4 regions of the Alteromonas sp. MB-3u-76 genome follow, and region 3 is predicted to be linked to each of the others. Evidence: predicted binding sites of a transcription regulator. Region 3 holds the regulator's gene; each other region holds the start of a gene.
The links. The regulator sigma-54, encoded in region 3, starts transcription at its own class of promoters, with help from an activator protein. The targets are predictions, from matches to a motif close to GTTGGCACGNNNNTNGNNT.
Positions count from the first base shown of each region.

Region 1: CW735_RS04850 (flagellar assembly protein T N-terminal domain-containing protein) is a predicted target of sigma-54. The motif match lies at 2,549-2,567, and genes of this name have one in related genera.
Region 2: CW735_RS10105 (hemerythrin domain-containing protein) is a predicted target of sigma-54. The motif match lies at 1,868-1,886, and genes of this name have one in related genera.
Region 4: CW735_RS05125 (flagellar hook-length control protein FliK) is a predicted target of sigma-54. The motif match lies at 4,110-4,128, and genes of this name have one in related genera.

Region 1 covers NZ_CP025115.1:1,076,459-1,081,710, forward strand. The annotation lists gene smrA (DNA endonuclease SmrA) at 77-664, opposite strand; tRNA gene CW735_RS04845 (tRNA-Arg) at 1,085-1,160, opposite strand; gene CW735_RS04850 (flagellar assembly protein T N-terminal domain-containing protein) at 1,225-2,406, opposite strand; gene CW735_RS04855 (LPP20 family lipoprotein) at 2,780-3,277, shown strand; gene flgN (flagellar export chaperone FlgN) at 3,368-3,799, opposite strand; gene flgM (flagellar biosynthesis anti-sigma factor FlgM) at 3,959-4,288, opposite strand; gene flgA (flagellar basal body P-ring formation chaperone FlgA) at 4,392-5,120, opposite strand.
Region 2 covers NZ_CP025115.1:2,253,629-2,258,880, forward strand. The annotation lists gene CW735_RS10095 (diacylglycerol kinase family protein) at 1-369, shown strand, start outside; gene gdhA (NADP-specific glutamate dehydrogenase) at 378-1,730, shown strand; gene CW735_RS10105 (hemerythrin domain-containing protein) at 1,926-2,369, shown strand; gene CW735_RS10110 (YqaE/Pmp3 family membrane protein) at 2,451-2,609, opposite strand; gene CW735_RS10115 (putative bifunctional diguanylate cyclase/phosphodiesterase) at 2,795-5,170, opposite strand.
Region 3 covers NZ_CP025115.1:842,362-847,613, reverse strand. The annotation lists gene kdsC (3-deoxy-manno-octulosonate-8-phosphatase KdsC) at 1-198, shown strand, start outside; gene lptC (LPS export ABC transporter periplasmic protein LptC) at 195-773, shown strand; gene lptA (lipopolysaccharide transport periplasmic protein LptA) at 742-1,335, shown strand; gene lptB (LPS export ABC transporter ATP-binding protein) at 1,335-2,060, shown strand; gene CW735_RS03775 (RNA polymerase factor sigma-54) at 2,138-3,637, shown strand; gene hpf (ribosome hibernation promoting factor) at 3,666-3,953, shown strand; gene ptsN (PTS IIA-like nitrogen regulatory protein PtsN) at 3,967-4,413, shown strand; gene rapZ (RNase adapter RapZ) at 4,549-5,252, shown strand, end outside.
Region 4 covers NZ_CP025115.1:1,136,577-1,141,828, reverse strand. The annotation lists gene fliM (flagellar motor switch protein FliM) at 1-979, opposite strand, end outside; gene fliL (flagellar basal body-associated protein FliL) at 1,055-1,591, opposite strand; gene CW735_RS05125 (flagellar hook-length control protein FliK) at 1,741-3,867, opposite strand; gene fliJ (flagellar export protein FliJ) at 4,212-4,658, opposite strand; gene fliI (flagellar protein export ATPase FliI) at 4,691-5,252, opposite strand, start outside.

The sequences.
Region 1 (5,252 bases), 230 kb from region 3:
CTACTTATTTACTTCAAAGATCGTATCTAGGTTCTGTTTTAGTCGACTTTCATAGCAAATCTATCCAGTAAACATCTCAGCCTTTTCTGTTTTTTTCTCTATTTATTAGCTTTTGTTGCGGATGCTTTTTTAGCAGAACATAGGTAGCGCCAAAACCTCCGTGCATAGGCTGTGCAGTGTGAAACGCAATAACCTCCTCAAGTTCACGCAACCAATGGTTTACATAGCTTTTCTTTAAACCCGGGAAAGGCTTACTGTTTTCACCTGTTCCATGCTTCACAATGAGTGCTCGTATACCTCGTTCATGACCTGCACAAATTTGCTTGTAAAGAAGCTCTCGGCTTTCTTGCAGTGTTTTACCCGCTAAACTGACAGCCAGCTCGAGAGGGTATTTACCTAGCCTTAACTTTTTAAATACGCCGTCTTGAATTCCCGGTTGCTGAAACTGAATAAATTCATCGGGAGGTACTGGCTTTACACCTTCCATACTTAATGGATTTTTGAGCGTATCGCGAACCTGTATTTGCTGAGAGGCTCGCTTTTGTTTTTCAGCCAGCGCTGCGTTGGGGTCATGCAGTAACGCTTTGTCGTTAGAGGTAATGGGTTTTACATCTTGCATTTCAGCAAAAAAAGAATCTAGCTCTTCGCGTTCGAAATGGCTCATTAACATTCCCCTTGTGAATACCTTGAATCTGCACAGAGCAAATAAAAAGACTCATAATGCTTACTAAGGATAGTTTTATACACTAAAACACAATGTAGGGATTAGCCAATAACATTTAAATAGGAAGCTAAAAAATAGCGCCCGGTTCATTGAGCATTTCTATCACGTCCCAGACGTCTTTTGTGCCACCCTCTGTTTCTGATTCATTACTTTCAGATGAACAGCACTCACTTAAGTTATTCATATTATTCTTTCGGTTCACAAAGCTACTTTTTATTAAAGTATTACCCACTTTATGCAAATAACAAAAAATAATGGGGGCCAGACAAGTTTTACCTAAGAGACAATGGATGAGATTCTTTACAATGAAATGCATCCACGCTGAAAAAATGAGTGCTCTGGCTCGATACTCTTCGGTGGTGGCGTCCCCACGAGGACTCGAACCTCGATCAGCGGCTTAGGAGGCCGCAGTTTTATCCTGTTAAACTATAGGGACACAGCGCGATATTATACTTAGATAAGATGAATACGGAACCCTTTGGTTTACTTACTTTTTATCTTCATTTTTTCACAACAAAGTCATTTTCTTGAATGTTGGCTACAAGTCCAGACTGTTTGTGAATAATGGTAGAAGAATTAGCAAACGTATTTTCGACAACAAATGTACCGGGGTAGAGCGAGTATTGGAGGAATTTTTTACCCTTGTTGTCCATTATCTCTTTTGCCTGATATAGCATTAGCTCATCATTTTCTTCTATACCATTATCCCTTCCAAGAGAAATAGAAATGATGTCTCCTGCTACATTAATTACCCGTCCGGTCGTTGGCTGACACGCAATCGATTCTTTAATATCTTGAATAGCGTCAAGTAATAAATCTTGAGTTTTTCTGCCGTAAATAGATTGCCAAAAATAATTTGAATGCTCGTCAATTTGCTCAAATCGGTCGAAGGTCCACTCTGCATGTGTATTATACGATTTGGTAAATAATCTTCCGCCGTTGATGCCATCAAAGACTTCTAATGTAATAGCAAAGTATCTATCTACTTTGTCGTCGCTCCATGGGGTGAATACTGAGGCGGGTTGTCTATCAATACTCAAGTCATCGATAGTGCCGATGATAGCGAACTGTGAATTACCATATTGTGCTAGCGAGCGAACATTTTGTTCAGTGTACTCGCTTTTAAATTTCGCAGTATGAGGAGCAATATAGGCAAGCCTGAGGTTATCAGTGGTTTCAGACATAAGTTTGGCAAACTTATTCGTTACAGCCTCATCAAAATGTCTAATATTACCTTCTGTTAGTTGCTGCCTATTTGGGGTTAAAAAGTATGTAGTGGCGAAAAGTTTTTTATCATTACCTGCATTACATGTTCTGGTTGCTGGAAATATATCTGCTCTAATACTGACAGTAAAAATCTCGCCATTGTATCTTTCATCGATAATTTCAATTTGTTCTACTTCGCCATTACTGCGAATTGTCAGTTCTTCGTTTTCTAGAAGCCCATTTGTGAGCTGTTGAACACTATTCACTGATGCTCCGGAGAAAAGCATGGCTTGCTTGAGCGCTTCTTCAATAGCTTCTCGCTTCGCCGCTTCTTTATCGCCATTTAAGATAATTGCCTGACCTTTGGCTTCATACCACATGGCATGCGCCTGCCCATGTAAAAAGGCCACTAGGCAAACGCATGCCACGACCGCATTAAGCAGCATGACATAAACTTTCGATTTGTTACTTAACATGTCGACCTCTTGATATTACTTAGGTGCTAACTCAGAAGCATGTTTAGCTAGAAATTGGCTTTAAAAGAAAGTAAACGTAAAGCGAAATTCAAACTTTGCGCTGAGATACCAGAGCACATGACCTGAGCACATGACCTGAGCTATGCTAGAACAATGCCATATCTTTACTGAGAAGTGTCTTAATGCAATTAGGTGGAAATATTGGAAGGGGTTTACCAGTGTAAAGATGTTTAGGTACAAATTTTGCTTTTCTTTTTTGTCACATAGGTTAAAACGCAAGCTAGGGTGCTAAAGCACTTCACTCTTGTCAGAGTTCTAAAGCAAAACGAGAAGTGGCAACCAAAAGGCAATAGCTAAGACAGGAATATGTGTCATGAAGTTACTAACAGTCCATACATCAACAGTGAGTGCAATAGTGAGAACAATCATCCTATTTATTGGCGTTACTATGGGGCTTACAGGTTGCGGTGTTATTGATAAACATATTGAGTGGGAAAGTGTCGAGCCAAATACGTATCCTGTGCTCACCGCTGTTGGTTATGCGCCCATCGAGTCTCAGCAAGGTAGCAATGCAAATGTAAAGCGACTAATGGCAATGAAGGCGTCAAAACTAGAAGCTTACCGAGAGCTTGCAGAGCAAGTTTATGGCCAGCGTATCGAAGGTTCGCAGTCGCTTTCAAGCTTAGTAGTGAATAGCGAGTCTTTACGAGCTTCTGTAGACGGCGTTATTCGAGGAGCAAAAGTGGTAAAAACCTATCCAGTGGGAGAAGACACTTATGTCACAGAATTGACGCTGGATATGAAAAGGGTTTACGACATCTATTTGACTACAGCAAAACCCCGTAGAGTTAAAAACGTCACTTATTACTGATTGCTAAATCACTTTAAAGACAACATTGCACCATTACGCGCTTAGCTATTTAATTAGTAGCTATGCACCTACTATCTATGCACCTGCTAGCTATGCACTTACTCCTGAACCCAAAGTACCGCCTTTAGGTTTTCCCTTTTTATCATAGGTGAGTGATTCTTTTGCGCGCAATTCCATCATTAAATTACGAAGGTGGGTTAGCCGAAGTTGACCCTGCTCAACGGCTTTTTGATTTACCTGTGTGCGGTACTTGCAGTCATCGAGAAGAGCCTTTGCTTTTTCTGTAAGCACATCATCTTCCTCACTATATGTTTGCCCTTGGTCAATTAAGGCTTCGGCCGCTGAATCTATCTTTTGGATGTCTTCTAACAACTGAGCTTTTTCGTCTAACAAAGCCATGAGGGATTCAGCTTCGCGAGAGCTAATTAACTGTAGCTCTCTTTCTAATAGTGTCGACAACGCAGTTAACTTGTCCACTTGGTTTTGAAGTATCGATGTTAAATTTACTGTTTGCTCGCTCACTGAAAGCTCTCTTTTAAATACGGTACGTTGAAAAAGATGTTACAGATAGCATAGCACTGTGACTTTCTCTGTAAATGCTGCGACATACTTCAAGAATACTCATTTGCACCCTCACTACTGAGCACTGAGTGTATTCGCAAAAGTCATCAGTAACAAAAATCACTTAGAACCGAAAATCTCTGCTTCTGCTTTCGCTATCTTGTTCGCCAGTACTTCAGGATTAATTTGGTAGTCACCGCTTTGAATTGCTTTTTTCAAACGGTCCACTTTTTCCTGATTCACTGGTGCTTCAGTACCTTTCTTCTGAACTTGGTTTAACTGCTGAGCAGATTGCGTTAATGAAACGGAATCTTGACGGGGTGCTGGAGCTGCCGTTGCAGTTTTTGACGCAGCTTGCTGCTGCGCTTGTTGTGTCTGATTTTGCTGAGACACTTTTCCGTTATCAACGGGATTTTTCGGTAACCCATTGTTTATATTGTTAATAGCCATAATAGTTCCTCACTACCTTCTCACCTCTGTATAGGGTATCGGCGAAAGCCCCGTTATCTTTAGCTTTAAATAGCGAAAAAAGGATAGTTTTTCTATGCTAGTTTTATAATTGTATCACGACTTTCTCTGTACTGGCGACTCTGGCTATAACAGTCTTTTTAGAGCTTGCGTTAAGTACTTGAATACTATCGCCAACCACGCCATCTTGCTGTGCGATACCCGCAGTTCTCACTTTCATTTTACCTACTTCGGCAGAAATGGTGATCCGGTCACCTTTGCATACAAAGCAAAGCATATTTGCTTGGATTGCTTGACCATTTGTTGCTCGCCTCTTCATTCGAGCGCCCACCAGCGAGTCAATTTCTGTGAACGTCGTGTAACGGAGTTGACGAACATCCACGCTCGCCATTGTTAAATTCGACGACGATAAAACTGTACCAGGACTTACTGCCCCGCTGGTAACAACAATATCTTTTGTTCTCGATACTTGGCCGCTAGTAAACAAATACCAATCATTGGTTTCACAACTCACGCGCACCGATATGTAGGACTGCTTCAGTGCGTCTTCTGAAGTGTGATAGCGGTATCCGGTAGAGCACTCAGGGATATTTATCCTATCGTCTATTTTTACTATGGCAACATCGATGTTAGTATCCTGCGAATTTTCAGTTAGTTGCGTGATTAGATATTCACGAGCGCCGTTTTCTACAACGCGATGCAAATTTTCCATCGCGAAAATGGAAAATGACATTACACTCGTTGCGGCACTTGATACTAAAAGTGCACAAACAGCGAGTTTTCTTACATGACTTTTACTATTTTGTTTTTTCATTGTGACTTTTCGTGTTCAGTTCGTGAGTTATTGGCTATGCTTAAAAGGTAAACGCGGGTTTTACCGACAGTTGCTTTTGAGAGTTGTTAACGCTACTGTCATTTTTTTGTCGTTTAATCTGCAAAAACCAAA
Region 2 (5,252 bases), 1.4 Mb from region 3:
GATAGCGATGAAGAAACACTCACCACGCCTAGTTTTGTTGTTGCTAATGCTGCCCCTATGACCACAGCGTTAGCGCAAGGCGACGAACCGCCCGATGTCACTGATGGCAAACTAGACCTAACGTGGCTAGTTCCCCAGACGTCTCCCGACAAACAATTACTCTCGCTAGCAGAATTAATTTTCAGCCCCAGCGAGCATAAGCGCCATTCTGACAACATACGTCACGCGCAAGCAAGCACAATTACGCTTACGTTCGATGATGAAATTGCCTATGCGGTAGACGGTGAAATTTTTCATGCAGACACTGTGACCATTAATACGTGTCCACGCAGTCTCACCGTGCTAACAAATAAAGAAAACGAGGAATGAAGTCCCCCATGCCAAACGAAAGTAATTTTGATGAAATTTACGACTTTTTAAACACTAAATTTGAAAGTGAAAAAGAATATCTACAAGCTGTACGGGAAGTGCTCGAAGATATCGTTCCTATTTACAATGCTAACGAGGCCTATAAACAGGCAGACATCGTTCGCAGGCTTTGCCTCCCAGAGCGAGTTATTTACTTTACAGTATCTTGGGTAAACTCAGAGGGTACAGTAGAAGTTAACCAAGCATGGCGTGTTCAGCACAATGGTGTAATGGGTCCGTATAAAGGTGGATTGCGGTTCCACCCAACGGTTAACCTATCGGTTCTCAAATTTTTGGCATTTGAGCAGTGTTTCAAAAATGCCCTAACAGGCTTGCCAATGGGTGGCGGTAAAGGTGGCTCAGACTTTAACCCTAAAGGTCGAAGTGATAGAGACATCATGCTATTTTGCCAAGCCTTCATGCGAGAACTTCAGCGTCATATCGGCGCGAATACAGATATTCCGGCCGGTGATATTAATGTTGGCGCTAGGGAAATTGGGTATCTCTATGGTGAATACCGCAGGCTCAACAATAAATTCGAAGGTGTACTAACGGGTAAGGGTCTTGAATTTGGAGGTAGTTATATAAGAACCGAGGCTACGGGCTTTGGACTGATTTACTTTACCGAAGCTGTCTGCGATGCAAATGATACAACCTTAGAAGGAAAGCGAGTTGTTGTATCAGGAGCAGGAAACGTAGCGTTGCACGCTGCCAAAAAAGCGATTCAAAAAGGGGCTACGGTAGTCACCTTATCAAACAGTCGCGGATTCTTGTTTTGTGATAAAGGATTTAGTCAGTCTGATATAGCTTGGGCTATAGATGCCCATACCACTTCATCTAACGTGCTTACAGATTTAGAAAGCAAAGGGTCTGGCGCTTGGTTTAGTGACAAAACGCCTTGGCATGTTAAGTGCGATATTGCCCTGCCCTGCGCCACACAAAATGAACTGCATGAAAAAGATGCAAAGGCATTACTTGAAAACGGATGTAGCATGGTACTTGAAGGTGCAAACATGCCTTGCAGCAATAACGCACAGGAAGTCTTTATCGACTCAGGGATTACTTATGTACCAGGTAAAGCATCGAATGCCGGAGGCGTTGCCCTGTCAGGACTAGAAATGTCTCAGAATGCACAGTTTAGTCAACACGAAGCAGACGTACTCGACAATGAACTTCAATCTATTATGAAGAGCATACATGCGCGCTGCCTTGAAGAGGCTAAGCGCTCGGCAGGCAAAGATAATTATATTAACTACATGAAGGGCGCTAACATTGCTGCGTTTAGACGAATAGCAGATGCGATGGTAGCACAGGGCGTTTAACCTTTTTCCAACTAACTTTGCTATGAAAGATTAGGCGTACAAAGTGTAAAAACTGCTTACCTTGTACGCCTTTCTCTTATTCCAAACAACCCCCTCAAAAAAAGCGATTAAATTTCAGAAACTTAACCATCCATCATTATGGAACGTTTATCGCATTAATGACTGTGTCATCTTTAATCTACTGAGGGAACTATAGTGAAAATCTTTGAAGCATTACGCCAAGACCACGAAAAACAACGTCTTCTATTGAAAATATTAGCTGAAACCAGTGGGAACACTGCTGCTCGTCAAGAGTACTTTGAAGAATTGAAGCAACAGCTTGAAAGTCACGCCATAGCAGAGGAACGCCACTTTTACACTCACCTCTTAGAAAAAGACGCAACAGTGGATTTAACCCGCCATGGTATTGCGGAACATCATGAAATTGATGAGTTGATAGAAAAATTAGACAATACCGACATGAGTTCGCCGGCATGGCTACATCACCTTAAAGTACTTAAAGAGAAGGTAGAGCATCACCTAGCAGATGAGGAGCAAGAATTTTTCAACGTTGCTGGAAGGGTACTTAACGAACATCAAAAAACAGAATTGGCGTCGGGTTACAAAAAAGAAATGCAGCAAGAACTAAAGTCTGCATAAATTAAACAACCTCGATAACGAAAAAAGCCAGTAACAGCATAATCTGTTACTGGCTTTCTTTTAGCCAATCATAAGAAAACGTTACTTCTTCGCAATAATATAGACTGCATGGATCACTCCTGGAAAGTATCCGAGAATAGTCAGCAGAATGTTTATCCAAAAGTGAGCACCAATTCCAACTTGCAGAAATACGCCTAGTGGTGGAAGTAAAATTGACAGAAGTACGCGTATAATATCCATAATAAAATCCTTGTTTTTATTCAATATCACTCAACATTGAGAGCATGTGTTAAATTGTGGGTGTTTTGACTTTACTAACAATCAAAAATAGGCTTTTTCAAAACCACACTGTTTAACCAAGCATAATGTATTCCAAAAATTACAAACATCAGATTTCATGCTTCTGGCTAGCAGTTTGGGTATTTTTACTCGTGATAAGGTGTAGTAAGTAGCCAGTCTTCTAGGTCTTCTCTTTTTAACGGCCTGCTAATGTAATAGCCTTGTGCAACATCACAGCCCCACTCTTTTAAAATGTTAAGAGACTCTGCATCCTCTACCCCTTCGGCAACTACATTAAGTTCAAAAATACCGGCCAGACTGAGTATTGTATGGACAATCTGTTGGTCATTTTCATCGGTAGACAAATTTAATATAAAGCTTTTATCTATTTTGATTGTCTCTACGGGTAAGTTTTTCAAATACGCTAAGGAAGAATAGCCGGTACCAAAGTCATCGATGGCAAAACGAAACCCTAACGACTTAAGTGATGAAAGGTTTTCTACTGCCAGAGACGCATCAGCAACCAAATCACTTTCTGTAATTTCTAACTGCAGTGAGGCAGGTGACAGGCCTTTTTCTGTAAGTAATGCCACCAGTTCATTTAATAGCGTTTTATTTTGGATATCATGTGAGGACAAGTTCATAGCAACAGAAAAGTCGTAACGCTTGCTTCTAAAATAAGCAAGATCGGTAATAGTGGTTTTCATTACCCACTTAGTCACTTGTTCTATCAACCCAGCTTGTTCCGCCACAGAAATAAACTCATCCGGCGATACTTGTCCTAAACGACTGTTATTCCACCTAAGCAGCACCTCCATGCTACACACTTTCATCGTTTTCAGGTCTATTTTGGGTTGATACACGACAGAAAGTTCGTGTTGCTGTGTGGCAAGTACACGCTTTAGTTCGGTAGTGATTAGAAGACGTCTATTGTAGCCCTGCTCTAACGCCTCACTGTAATAGGTTAAGGCAGCGCCTGAGCGAATTGCGTTATCAGAAACAATATTGAGTTTTCTAAACAACTCTTCTGTGTCAGACGCGTCTTCAGGGCATTCCAATACAGCCATAGCCACTTTTACAGGTATTGTTATAAGGTTGCTCTCAACGGGTTGCTCAAGAATGTACTTCAGGGTCTCTAACTGCAGCTCATTCAGTGGCTCGTCAGTGATGTAAATTACTTCACCGCCCGCTAACCTTGCTGAAGTTCCAGGCCATTGTAACAGTCGCCAAGCCAATGATTTCAATGTATTGTCACCATTTGAGTATCCGTACAAATCATTAATGGTTCGAAATCCAATAACCGTTATCGCAATAACCTGAATAGATTTACCGTCACGCATTTGCGTTACAAAAAACTCTTCTAAAAAGTTTCTGTTGTATAGCCCTGTTAGATCATCATGCTGTGCCTGATACTTAATTCTCTCTTCGCGACGAAAGATTTTGCTTTGCATTTGGCCTATAGCAGACTCTAGTTCGTTAATTTCTCTAAAGCGCGAAGTACTGTTGAGCTTATTTTTATAGCGTCCAGAAGAAACGCTATCAATAACGGTAATGACGGAATTTAGCGGTGATGTAATTCTCTTGGTCCACACCATGAAAAAAAGTGAGATGATCAATAACGCCAAAAGATAAAGCGAGAAAAGCATATTCTGCATTTCTCTAAAACTTTGCACATAATTTGCTACATCAATGAGAACAGTTATTTTTGCCGGACTGGTGTTTAATGTAGAAACAGGAATATTATATTCAATGTAACTGACGGCTTCTGAAAACGTGACGTCTTGCCAATTGAAACCTGCTATGCTCGGGTGATACTCCTCAGCTAAACGGGTTGATAGCGTCGAAGCGAGTAACACTTGTGTTGTTCTGTCGATAATACTTATGTCGGCTTCTGACAGCGCACTAACAGTTTCAAGTACTTCTCTTTGTATATCCCTTGCCATTAACACGTAATAACGCTCGTTATTCAGCACCACTGACTTAAGGCTAAGGTGTGTCAATACGCCATTTTCTACAGACAGGACGTGGTTTAACCCCATTGCCGCCATAGCAACACTTCGCAAAGACTGAGCACCTTTTTCGTAAGAGTTTGAGGTTGACGAAATAACAGTATGATCTAAATTAATAAGCGCTAGATCCAGAGAGCGCGCATCAGAACTTGAAACATAAGAACTTGAAACATAAGAACTTGAAACATAAGATTCGCTAGCATTCGCCGAACCCTCAATAGACTGGCTTAAAGAGCCTAAAAAAGCATGAGAGAGCTTCTCGATATCTTTATTATCGAGCACAGCATCTGAATTAATGGCGTTAAGCGAAGATGCAATGTTGCGCTCGGTGCGCGACTCTTTCTCAGCCAGCACATTATTAAGCAGCTTTTCAACAAGAACTACCTCTTTGTCTACATGGCTTTTTATCATTGAACTAAACGACAACCACAGCGATACCACAACAATTATGGTCGCAACTGTCACACCTAGAAAACTAAGTAAAATCAATGATTGGCGAAGACTTGTTTGCACGAGAACGCCTCTGATGAATGCTACTGCATGAAATTTAATAAGTTATGGCAAAATAATAGCTGACTTATGCCAAGCAAAACAG
Region 3 (5,252 bases):
GGTGATGATATGCCCGACACTGGTATGTACGAACTTGCCGAAGTGAAAATAGCGGTGGCAGATGCTCATCCCTATGTCAAAAATCAAGCTAACTGGATCACTACTTTGCCCGGCGGATTTGGCGCGGTTCGAGAAATATCTGACACACTATTACAAGCTAAAGGAATTGAAAACGGTATTTTTGGGGCCAGCGTATGAACGCATTCGGCTTTAACCGCCTTGGGTTGAGTATTTCTGCGCTTTTTATTCTCGCCATGCTGATGTATATCCCAACATGGATGGAAGAAGAACCTGTGCTAACCAGCTCAGAAGGGCTCGATGCCCTCAAGCCAGCCTATAAAGCAAAAAACTTAACCACAACCTTGTATAACAGTGAAGGTCAGCTGAATCACAAAGTGTTTGCTTCATCAATGGAGCATTATGACCAGTTGGGCTTTGTTTCTTTTGAGCAACCCAGCTATACATTGTACAGCAGCGATGCAGATTCCCCGTGGGTGGTTACTGCATTAGAAGGAACACTTTACAATAACGAACTTATCCAGCTAGAAAATAAGGTCAACATTGAGAACCAAAGCCAGGATGACTTTGTCAAAACAATCACCACTGAATATATTCAAATTAATTTAGACAGTAAACAAATGACGTCAGACCAACCAGTAGAAATACGTGGCATGCAGTACGTTATTCAAAGCAATGGATTTAACGCAAACCTGCGTACACAAAAATATGAGCTTATTGACCATGTACATACAACGTATTCTCCTAGTAACTAGCGCTATATTTGTCTTATGCGCCGGCCCAGTGCTTGCCAACGAAAAGGACTTTAGCCTTCCTATCGAGATTGGCTCGAACTCTCAGTTTATAGATGGGAAAAATAAAACTGCTTTGTACAAAGACAATGTACTTATTACCCAAGGCTCTTTAGTTATTGAAGCTGACGAAGTGGAAGTTATTGCCTCTGGAGGCAGTGGTCGTGAGATTTTTGTCGCGCGAGGTAAACCTGCTAGCTACTCGCAAAAACTAGAAGATGGAAATCCAGTATCGGCACAAGCTAACGAGATTCGTTACGAGGTTGCAAAGCGCACTATTTCACTGAGCGGCAACGCTGAATTACGGCAAGATAGCAGCCAAGTAAAGGGCGATAACATTACCTTTGACATGATAACTGAACAGTTATTAGCAACTGGCGGCAATCAAGAAGATGGTAAAGGTCGCGTTACCACGGTATTCACGCCAGAGTCTATTAGAAAAGTCAAAAAAGACGATTCGAATAGTGATGATGGCAGTGATAATGACACAGACAAAAGCAAAGACGGTAAAGGCAAGCAACAGTAATGGCTACTCTTAGTGCAAAAAATCTTGCTAAGGCATACAAATCCCGCCAAGTTGTGATTGATGTTAGTCTGTCAGTCTCTACAGGGCAGATTGTTGGGCTGTTAGGCCCAAATGGCGCGGGAAAAACGACAACGTTTTATATGATTGTCGGTCTAGTTCCGTCAGACAAAGGGCAGATATTAATAGACGATAAAGAATTAACGCATCAGCCCATGCACGAACGCGCTCGCGGTGGAATTGGTTATTTACCTCAAGAAGCGTCTATATTTAGAAAACTGACTGTGCATGAAAATATCATGGCTATTTTGCAAACCCGAAAGGATTTGAACTCTCAGCAACAGGAAGAAGAAGCTGACGCACTACTTGATGAATTCAATATCAACCATATACGTAATAGTGTGGGTATGAGCCTTTCCGGTGGAGAACGTCGCAGAGTAGAAATAGCAAGAGCACTTGCGGCTAAACCCGAATTTATTTTGCTCGACGAGCCCTTTGCTGGTGTTGATCCAATATCAGTTAATGATATAAAGAAGATAATACAGCACCTTCGCGACAGAGGAATAGGCATTCTCATCACCGACCACAATGTGAGAGAAACATTGGATGTCTGTGAAAAAGCGTACATTGTGAGTCATGGCGAACTTATTGCGCAAGGAACCGCGGAACAGGTTTTAAGTAATCAAAAAGTAAGGGATGTATACCTAGGCGAACAATTCAGGCTATAGTTATTGTATGTAACCTAATTGTCATTTTTCTCAAGCGCTCTGGTACATTCACTGAAGAGCATAAATATAAGACGTAGATGAAACCATCTTTACAGTTAAAATTTAGTCAACAACTAACGATGACTCCACAGCTGCAGCAAGCTATCAAGCTGCTTCAGCTGTCTACACTCGACCTTCAGCAAGAGATTCAGGAGGCGTTAGACTCAAACCCTCTTTTAGAAATTGAAGAAGGTAACGACGAGCCTCAAGCTGAAAAAAACAACATCGACAACGATGATAGCGCTAGCGAAGCCACTGCTTCTGCGTCTAGCGACACTATCGAGTCTGGTGATGCCCTTGAAAAAAACGACCTTCCTGATGAATTGCCCATCGATAGCACATGGGACGAATATTATTCTGCCTCCTCTGCACCTGCTCCCGGTCCATCAAACAACGATGATGACCAAATTTTCCAGGGTGAAACCACAGAAGATATTCAAGCCCATTTATTATGGCAAATGCGCCTCACTCCTTTTTCTGACACTGACAGAGCGATTGCCATTGCTATTATTGACTCCATTGATGAGTCGGGTTATCTCACGGCAACGTTAGACGAAATATTAGAAGCCGTTAATTTTGAAGATATTGAAACCGAAAATGTTGAAGAAGAGATAGAGTTAGACGAAGTGGAGTGCGTGCTAAAACGTATTCAAATGTTTGACCCCATTGGCTCTGGCTCGCGCACTCCACAGGAGTGTCTGATGGTTCAACTTCGTCAGTTTGCCGACGATACCCCTTGGTTGGAAGAGGCAAAAAGACTGATAGAGGACTATTCGGATTTGCTTAGCAGCAAAGACTACAGAACCTTAATGCGTAAGAGTCGTTTGAAAGAAGACGAGCTTCGCGAGGCAATGCGTTTGCTTCAAACCTTGAATCCTCGCCCAGGTAGTGCTTTAGTTACTAAAGAGCCTGAGTATGTTATCCCCGATGTATCGGTAGCAAAGAAAAACGGTCGCTGGACTGTAGAACTGAATCCAGACAGCTTACCTAAACTGGGTGTAAACCAGCAGTATGCAGCGATGAGTAGAAAAGCGAAAAATAGTAGCGATTCACAGTTCATACGCTCTCATATGCAAGAAGCCAAATGGTTTATAAAAAGCTTAGAGTCGAGAAACGATACATTAATGAAAGTGGCTAACTGTATTGTTCAGCAACAAATGGGATTTTTTGAGCACGGCCCCGAAATGATGAAACCAATGGTTCTCAATGATGTCGCAGAAATGGTAGACATGCATGAATCGACGATTTCACGGGTTACTACTCAAAAATACATGCATACTCCACGAGGAATTTACGAGTTAAAATATTTTTTCTCCAGCCACGTGGCAACGGAATCAGGCGGCGAGTGTTCATCTACCGCTATCCGTGCGTTAATTAAGAAACTGGTTGCAGCAGAAACGCCTAGCAAACCATTAAGCGATAGCAAGATTGCTTTATTGTTGGCAGAGCAAGGCATAAAAGTCGCTCGGCGGACAATAGCAAAATACCGGGAGTCTTTATCGATACCCCCGTCTAACCAACGCAAAAGCCTTATTTAAAGGCGCTATATTAAAAGGAAGACGAAATATGCAAATCAACCTAACTGGTCATCATGTCGAAATCACCGACTCTTTGCGTAATTATGTCGATACGAAGTTCAGCAAACTTGAGCGTCACTTTGATCACATTTCTAATGTCCATGTCATCCTCAACGTAGAAAAAATAAATCAAAAAGCCGAAGCCACTATGCACCTTAGCGGTGCTGAAGTGTTTGCATCCTCAGAAAATACCGATATGTATGCAGCGATTGACAGCATGGTGGATAAACTCGACCGGCAGGTAATCAAGCATAAGGAAAAACTGAAAAAACATTAATAGATAATTAAGCATGGACATTAAAGCCATCGTAAGCCTGGACCGCACCGAGTGTGCGGTTCAGTGCAATAGTAAGAAACGAATTTTAGAAATTATTTCTGATATAGCAGCGCAAGGTGATGAAAACATAGATCAAGTCACTGTGCTAAACAGTTTACTGGCTCGGGAGCGAGTAGGCAGTACAGGAATAGGCAACGGCATTGCGCTTCCACATGGCCGCTTGGCAGGATTAGAGCAAGTAATGGCGATTGTTGTAACCTGTATCCCAGCAATCAACTTCGATGCCCTTGATGAAAAGCCTGTCGACATATTTTTTGCGTTACTGGTACCTGAAGAACAAACTCAAGGCCATTTGCAAACGCTGGCTACTGTTGCAGGTAAACTTAGCGATAAAGATACGGTAAAAGCCATACGCAGAGCCAAAACGAACGAAGATATTATCTCTGCTCTTGGCGTATAAATTGGACGCAGCACAGAAAAGCACAGAGAAGCATCGCGCTCTTTGTTGCTGCTCTTTTCTGGAATATGCGCTTAATTGAAAAATCGTTTTTGAATTAGTTTTTGGCACATAAAAAAATTTTAGGGAGAATTATCGGTGAAGCTGATTGTTATCAGTGGTCGTTCTGGCTCAGGGAAGTCAGTTGCGCTTAGGGCCCTAGAAGATTTGGGTTATTACTGCGTAGATAATATTCCCGTAAACTTGCTACCTACCCTTACTCACACGGTAGTAGACGAATATGATCAGGTAGCCGTAAGCATAGATGTGCGAAACCTGCCTAAAAACCCTAACGATTTGGTAGAAATTTTAGACTACCTGCCCTCTTCCTGGTCTATGACCATCGTTTATATTGATGCCAGTGACGATGTGCTGGTGAAGCGTTTTAGCGAAACCCGTCGACTGCACCCTCTCGCTAAACTCAACAAGTCACTGTCGGAAGCTATAAAGGCAGAATCTAACTTACTTGCACCAATTGTTGAGCGCGCAGATCTGTATTTAGACACTGATAAATTAACTATTCACCAGCTTGCTGAAATTATTCGCGAGCGTATTTTAGGGAAGAAGAGCTCCCGTCTCGTTCTGGTATTCGAGTCTTTTGGATTTAAACACGGTATTCCTAAAGACGCCGACTATGTGTTTGATGCTCGTTTCCTTCCCAATCCTCATTGGGAGCCAGATCTTCGGCACCTAACCGGTGTCGATGCTCCGGTAGAGGTATTCCTTGGCTCACAACCCGTTGTAACCAAGTTTGTATGGCAAATACAAAATTTAATTACCACTTGGCTTCCTCACCTGGAAAG
Region 4 (5,252 bases), 290 kb from region 3:
CTGAAGTCGGCCTTGCGATTTTTTCTACAATCTTTAACGCTAAGTTGTCTCTTGAGCGACCAAGCTTAGCCCTAAAGGTGGGTAAATCTTCTATTAGCACTGTGATAGTTTCTGGCATTTCAACGGGAATAATATCGCCCGCCTTAAACTCCATAACTTCTCTTAGCGGAACGTCTACATCTAGCATGTGCGTGGTTAACGCCACCTTAACGTCCATGATTTCATCGCGAAGCGCTTTACTCCAGCGCAGGTCGGTGTCTTCTTTGTCGCTTTGTACACCCGCGTCGAGTAACTCGCGAATTGGCTCTAACATTGAGTATGGCAAGGACACATGGAAATCGCCACCGCCGCCGTCGAGCTCTATATGAAACGAGCTTATTACTACCACCTCTGTGGGGCTTACAATATTCGCCATAGCGGGGTTTACTTCCGAGTCTAAATACTCAAAAGAAACGTCCATTACAGGCGCCCATGCTTCTTTGTAATCTTCAAAGATAATTTTGAGAAGCATTTGAATAATACGACGCTCTGTGGGAGTAAATTCTCTACCTTCTATCTTTGCATGATAGCGACCGTCTCCCCCGAAGAAGTTATCAACGAGAATGAATACTAAACGCGCTTCCATTGTAATAAGGCCAGTGCCTTTTAAAGGACGAAAGCGCACCATATTCAGACTGGTTGGAACAAACAAGGTGTGAATGTATTCGCCGAATTTAATCATTTGAATGCCGTTAATAGACACTTCAGCAGAACGGCGCATCATGTTAAATAGACTAACGCGCATATGACGAGCGAACCGTTCATTAACGATTTCAAGGGTAGGCATACGCCCACGAACAATTCTATCCTGCGAGGAAAAATCGTACTCGAGCGTTGAGGCGTCAGAGTCAGCACCACCCGCACTAACCTCTTCTTCCTCTACATCGTCCACCCCGTGTAAAAGGGCGTCGATTTCATCTTGAGATAATAAATCGCTCACAGTGCTCTACCCATATTTGCATAAATTGCTGCGTAAATTATTGCATAAACTGCTGCATGAAAATTACACATGCAACTACTGCATTACAAAGCCAGTGAATAACACTCGCTCCACCACGTTGCTACCAATGTCATTTTCCTGAAGTGCCTTTTTAACCTCGGTGACCGCCAGCTCACGTAGCTCAATTTTGCCGGCTTCCGTTACTAAGTCATCTGCGTTAGACATACTAAAGGTTTGTAACAAGGTTCCCTCAATTAAAGGGATGTGTGTTTTTACTAGCTCTTCGTTGTCTGACCCACGCACGAGAAGCTGGACTTTAATTTGCACTAATCTATCTCGCCCGCTGCTGCCAGGTACATTAAATACAAAAGGCCTCGGCATAGCGACATACAATGCGGTTCCAATTTCAGCATTTGCGCCAGGTGTTGCAGGTGCTGATGCTGTCTCTGCAGCCTCAGGCAGTTGCTCTGCCGCAGGCTCATCGCCACCGGCAAAAAGGAAAAAGTAAGCACCTGCTCCACCGCCAACAAGTACAAGCGCGATAATGATGATAAGCATCATTTTACCTTTCTTCTTGCCGCCTTCTTCTACTTGTAATTCTTCATCAGCCATGTGTATCTCTTCTTAAATACGTTAAAACTTGTATTATCAAGCTTCATGTCAAAATCGCAATGCTGCCTTAGTCATATTTTGACATATTTTTGTTTTTTCACTTTTCAGTGATTGGTTGGCCAAAAAGTCTATATTTACCTAGGTGAAGCCTAGGCGTAAAAATCTATACCGCCTTTCGCTTCTCGAGTAACGGCCTGCTCTATTACATGTCCATTATCTAGCTCAGCGTCATTTTCTGAACGATGACTACCACTATTTCCGTTTTGCCCAGCAAGTTGCTGACCACTTTCGCTATTTGATGAGTTATCTTTTCTCACCTGCGCATCGCCTAATTCAATTCCTTGCTCAGACAGCATATCTCTAAGCTTAGGCATAGATTCAGCAAGCGCATCTTTAGCTTGTTGAGACTGTACAACAAAACTCACGCTGGCCGCTTCGCCCTGTACATTAACCCTCACCTGCATACTGCCTAATTCAGGCGGGTCGAGTCGAATTTCTGCCATCGTGTTTCTGGCATTCACCATCCAACGAATTTTTTCGCCTAGTTGCTGCTGCCCCTCTGGCTTATGAATATTGACAGCTTTATCGAACCCATCGAATTGCTGTTGAGATTTTGACGATTCTGAACGAATTTGGTTATTTTCATTAATGGCGGCATCTGCTTGCGTAAACTGCTGTTGAACCATTTGCTGAATACTATTTTGTGCATTGGTCATCAACTGCATAAACTGACCAGCCTGAGTCTCTACTCTTGCATTAAGGGCGCTTGACACTTCAGCAGACAGCGAAGCGTCTTTTGCTGCATCTGCAACAATGGCCGAGAGTTCAATGCCCGGCTGATGCCCCTGCTCTACCTGCTTTTGAAACTCGTTGATACCAGCAATTATGTTCGATTTCACAGCCTGCTGCTGTTGACTATTAGGCACGAGCGCAACCATACGTTCGGCAAGGGCTTCCGTTGCCTTCTGAGCACTTTCAGGGCTTAGCTTGCTGATAGCCATTAAAAGAGAATCGTCTTGTGTTTCGAGTGCTCCCATGTCAATTTGCTGACCTTCTAATGCTTTTTCAGTTGAAGGCTTCATACCTGATGCTGTGATATTTTCTCCATCAACGGCTGCAGATGATGAATTTATCTTTGCAGTAACACCGGTCAAATCGGCGGCAATAGCCTCTCCCTCATGAAGCTTGTCAAAATTAGCGCCATGTTGCACTGTTGCTTTTTCACCCGCGTTGGCTGCCGACAATGCTTGACTGAGTCTGTCATCCCCATTTTCTTTTAGAGCATCGTTTATTAAGCTTAGTAGAAGCTCGTTCTGCGTACTTTCTTCATCACTTAGGTCGGACAATGGCAGATTTTGTGCTTCTTCGCTTCCTTGTTCGAGGCTTGAGCGTTCATTGCCTTTCTGTTCAGCTAAGGACTCTGAATTCGTGAGTTGTGCTAGAAGTACACTGAGGTTATCTTCACTTTCATTACTCACTCCGCCTTTTGCTTCAGCACTCTCAACCTGTTTATTTAACAGGTTGCTTAGAGTGCTTAACTTGTCTGTGATCGCTGGATTGACTTTAACATTTTCATCTTCTAGAGATTTCAACTGGGTTATTAGATCAGATAAAACGTCAGTAATTTCGCTGTTATCCATTGCATTAAGCTCAGCGGGCATCTTTCCATTAGTTAGGGCCTCAAGTTCTCCAGCAGCTTTTCCTACTCCACCTTTGGTAATTCCCTCCACAAATGCAATCCAATCTGTTCCATCCACTACATCTTCCATTGGCATAACAATTGGAGAAACAGGCTCTCCGACTATTGGAGCACTCTTTTCTCTTTTGCCATCAGTACCTATCGAGAGCTCTTTTTCAGTTGTCTTTTTTATCGAAGGAGAATTTCCTTGCTGCGGCTTCAAATCATTACCCGACTTGCTAGCTTCATTGTTTTGTGAAATGACATCTTTCTCTTTATTGATGTCTTTTGTTTTAAATGAGGAGCTTTCTGCCTCAGTCACATTTTGAGAAGGAGCTTGGTCAACTTTATTTTGCTTGTCATCATTTCGCGGGAGATCCGTGTGATATCTATCACTATCTTTAACTCTGCGTTTGGCGTTTTCATTTAATACAAAATCACGGCCACCAGATTTTGCTTCTTGATAAAGGCTGCTAAATGCTTCGCTATTTTGTCCTTGCGAGTGACTATCTAAACCGTTACCCACGGCTTTCGCCGTAGATGTCGCCGAAAAGGGCAATGCGGCAATGTCTGTTTTATTTACGGCAACTTGTTGCATAATTCTCTACCGTCCTACACTTCCACCATTAAATGGGTGATAAATTTGTTGTATCGCTGTAATTATGCAAGGCAAACTTTAACCAACTGATTAGTAATACTTTTTAATCTATATTTATATTACTACTGTGTTTTTAGTATCTTTTTTGCATCTACAACGGTTTAAAAAGCGTGTCGCAATTTCTGAAAAACGCCGTCAAAACCAACCGCTTTGTTAAACGTCATTCAAAGACAGTGAGAACTTTGCAAAGGCCGCGCCAATTATTTAAAAAGAAGACTTGTTAGCGAGTACTAAATTTACATGAACTGCGGCATTTTAATGGGGAAGCACGGAATTAAGACGTGCTAAAAAGAGGAGCTTTTAGATCTTATGAAACGTTGCGTAGCGAACTCATCGAGCATGGCTTGTTCAGCTTTTGCCTCTTTTTTCTCTTTCGCTAAACGCTTTTTGTCGAGAAGAAGCGTAACGGCCTTAACCTTTTGTTGTTGTTTAAGCCACATTTGCTTGCGCTGATCTGCTGCCATCTTTGCTTGAGCAATGACTTGCATTTGTTGTTCGCACGCCTTGTCGAGCTTACCCACGAAAGAAAGGTGTTGTTGGTAATAAGTAGCTGTTACACCCGACTGTCCGGTTTGCTGAATACCTTTTATATAATCAACGCGATATTGCTCTAAACTCGCTAGCTTTTGTTTATGCTGATTCACGTTAAGCTGCGCCTGTTGATAAAAGCGCGACTCACGTTGTTCTTTCTCTTTTTCGAATTCAGCTAAACGTTCTAGTTGTTTAGACATTATCTAATCGCCTTTCAATGCTTGGTTCATATTCACTGGCCCTGCCCTAAGCCTTTTGCCAACGCAGCCATACCCTCTAAGCTTTCATCATAGGGTAGTACCTGTTTCATCCCCTGCTGTAGGAATGCATTAATGGCAGGCTCTGCTCTTATTGCAAGATCGATACGTGGATCTGACCCCTTTGCATATGCGCCAATAGATATAAGATCTTGGTTTTGCTTGTAATGAGAATATACCTGGCGAATTCGTCTAGCCATGAGCTGGTGTTCTTCACTGACCACTTGCGGCATTACTCGACTTATCGACGACTCAATATCAATAGCTGGGTAGTGGCCACTATCTGCCAAAGAACGAGAAAGCACTACGTGACCGTCCAGTATTGCGCGAGCAGCATCGGCAACCGGGTCTTGTAAATCGTCACCTTCTGTAAGCACTGTAAAAAAGGCGGTAATGGAACCCTGCTTTTCACTCCCGTTTCCCGCTCGCTCTACAAGAACTGGAAGGCGCGCAAACACTGATGGCGGGTAACCTCTCGTTGCAGGCGGCTCTCCTACCGCCAGCGCTATTTCCCGCTGAGCCATGGCATAACGAGTG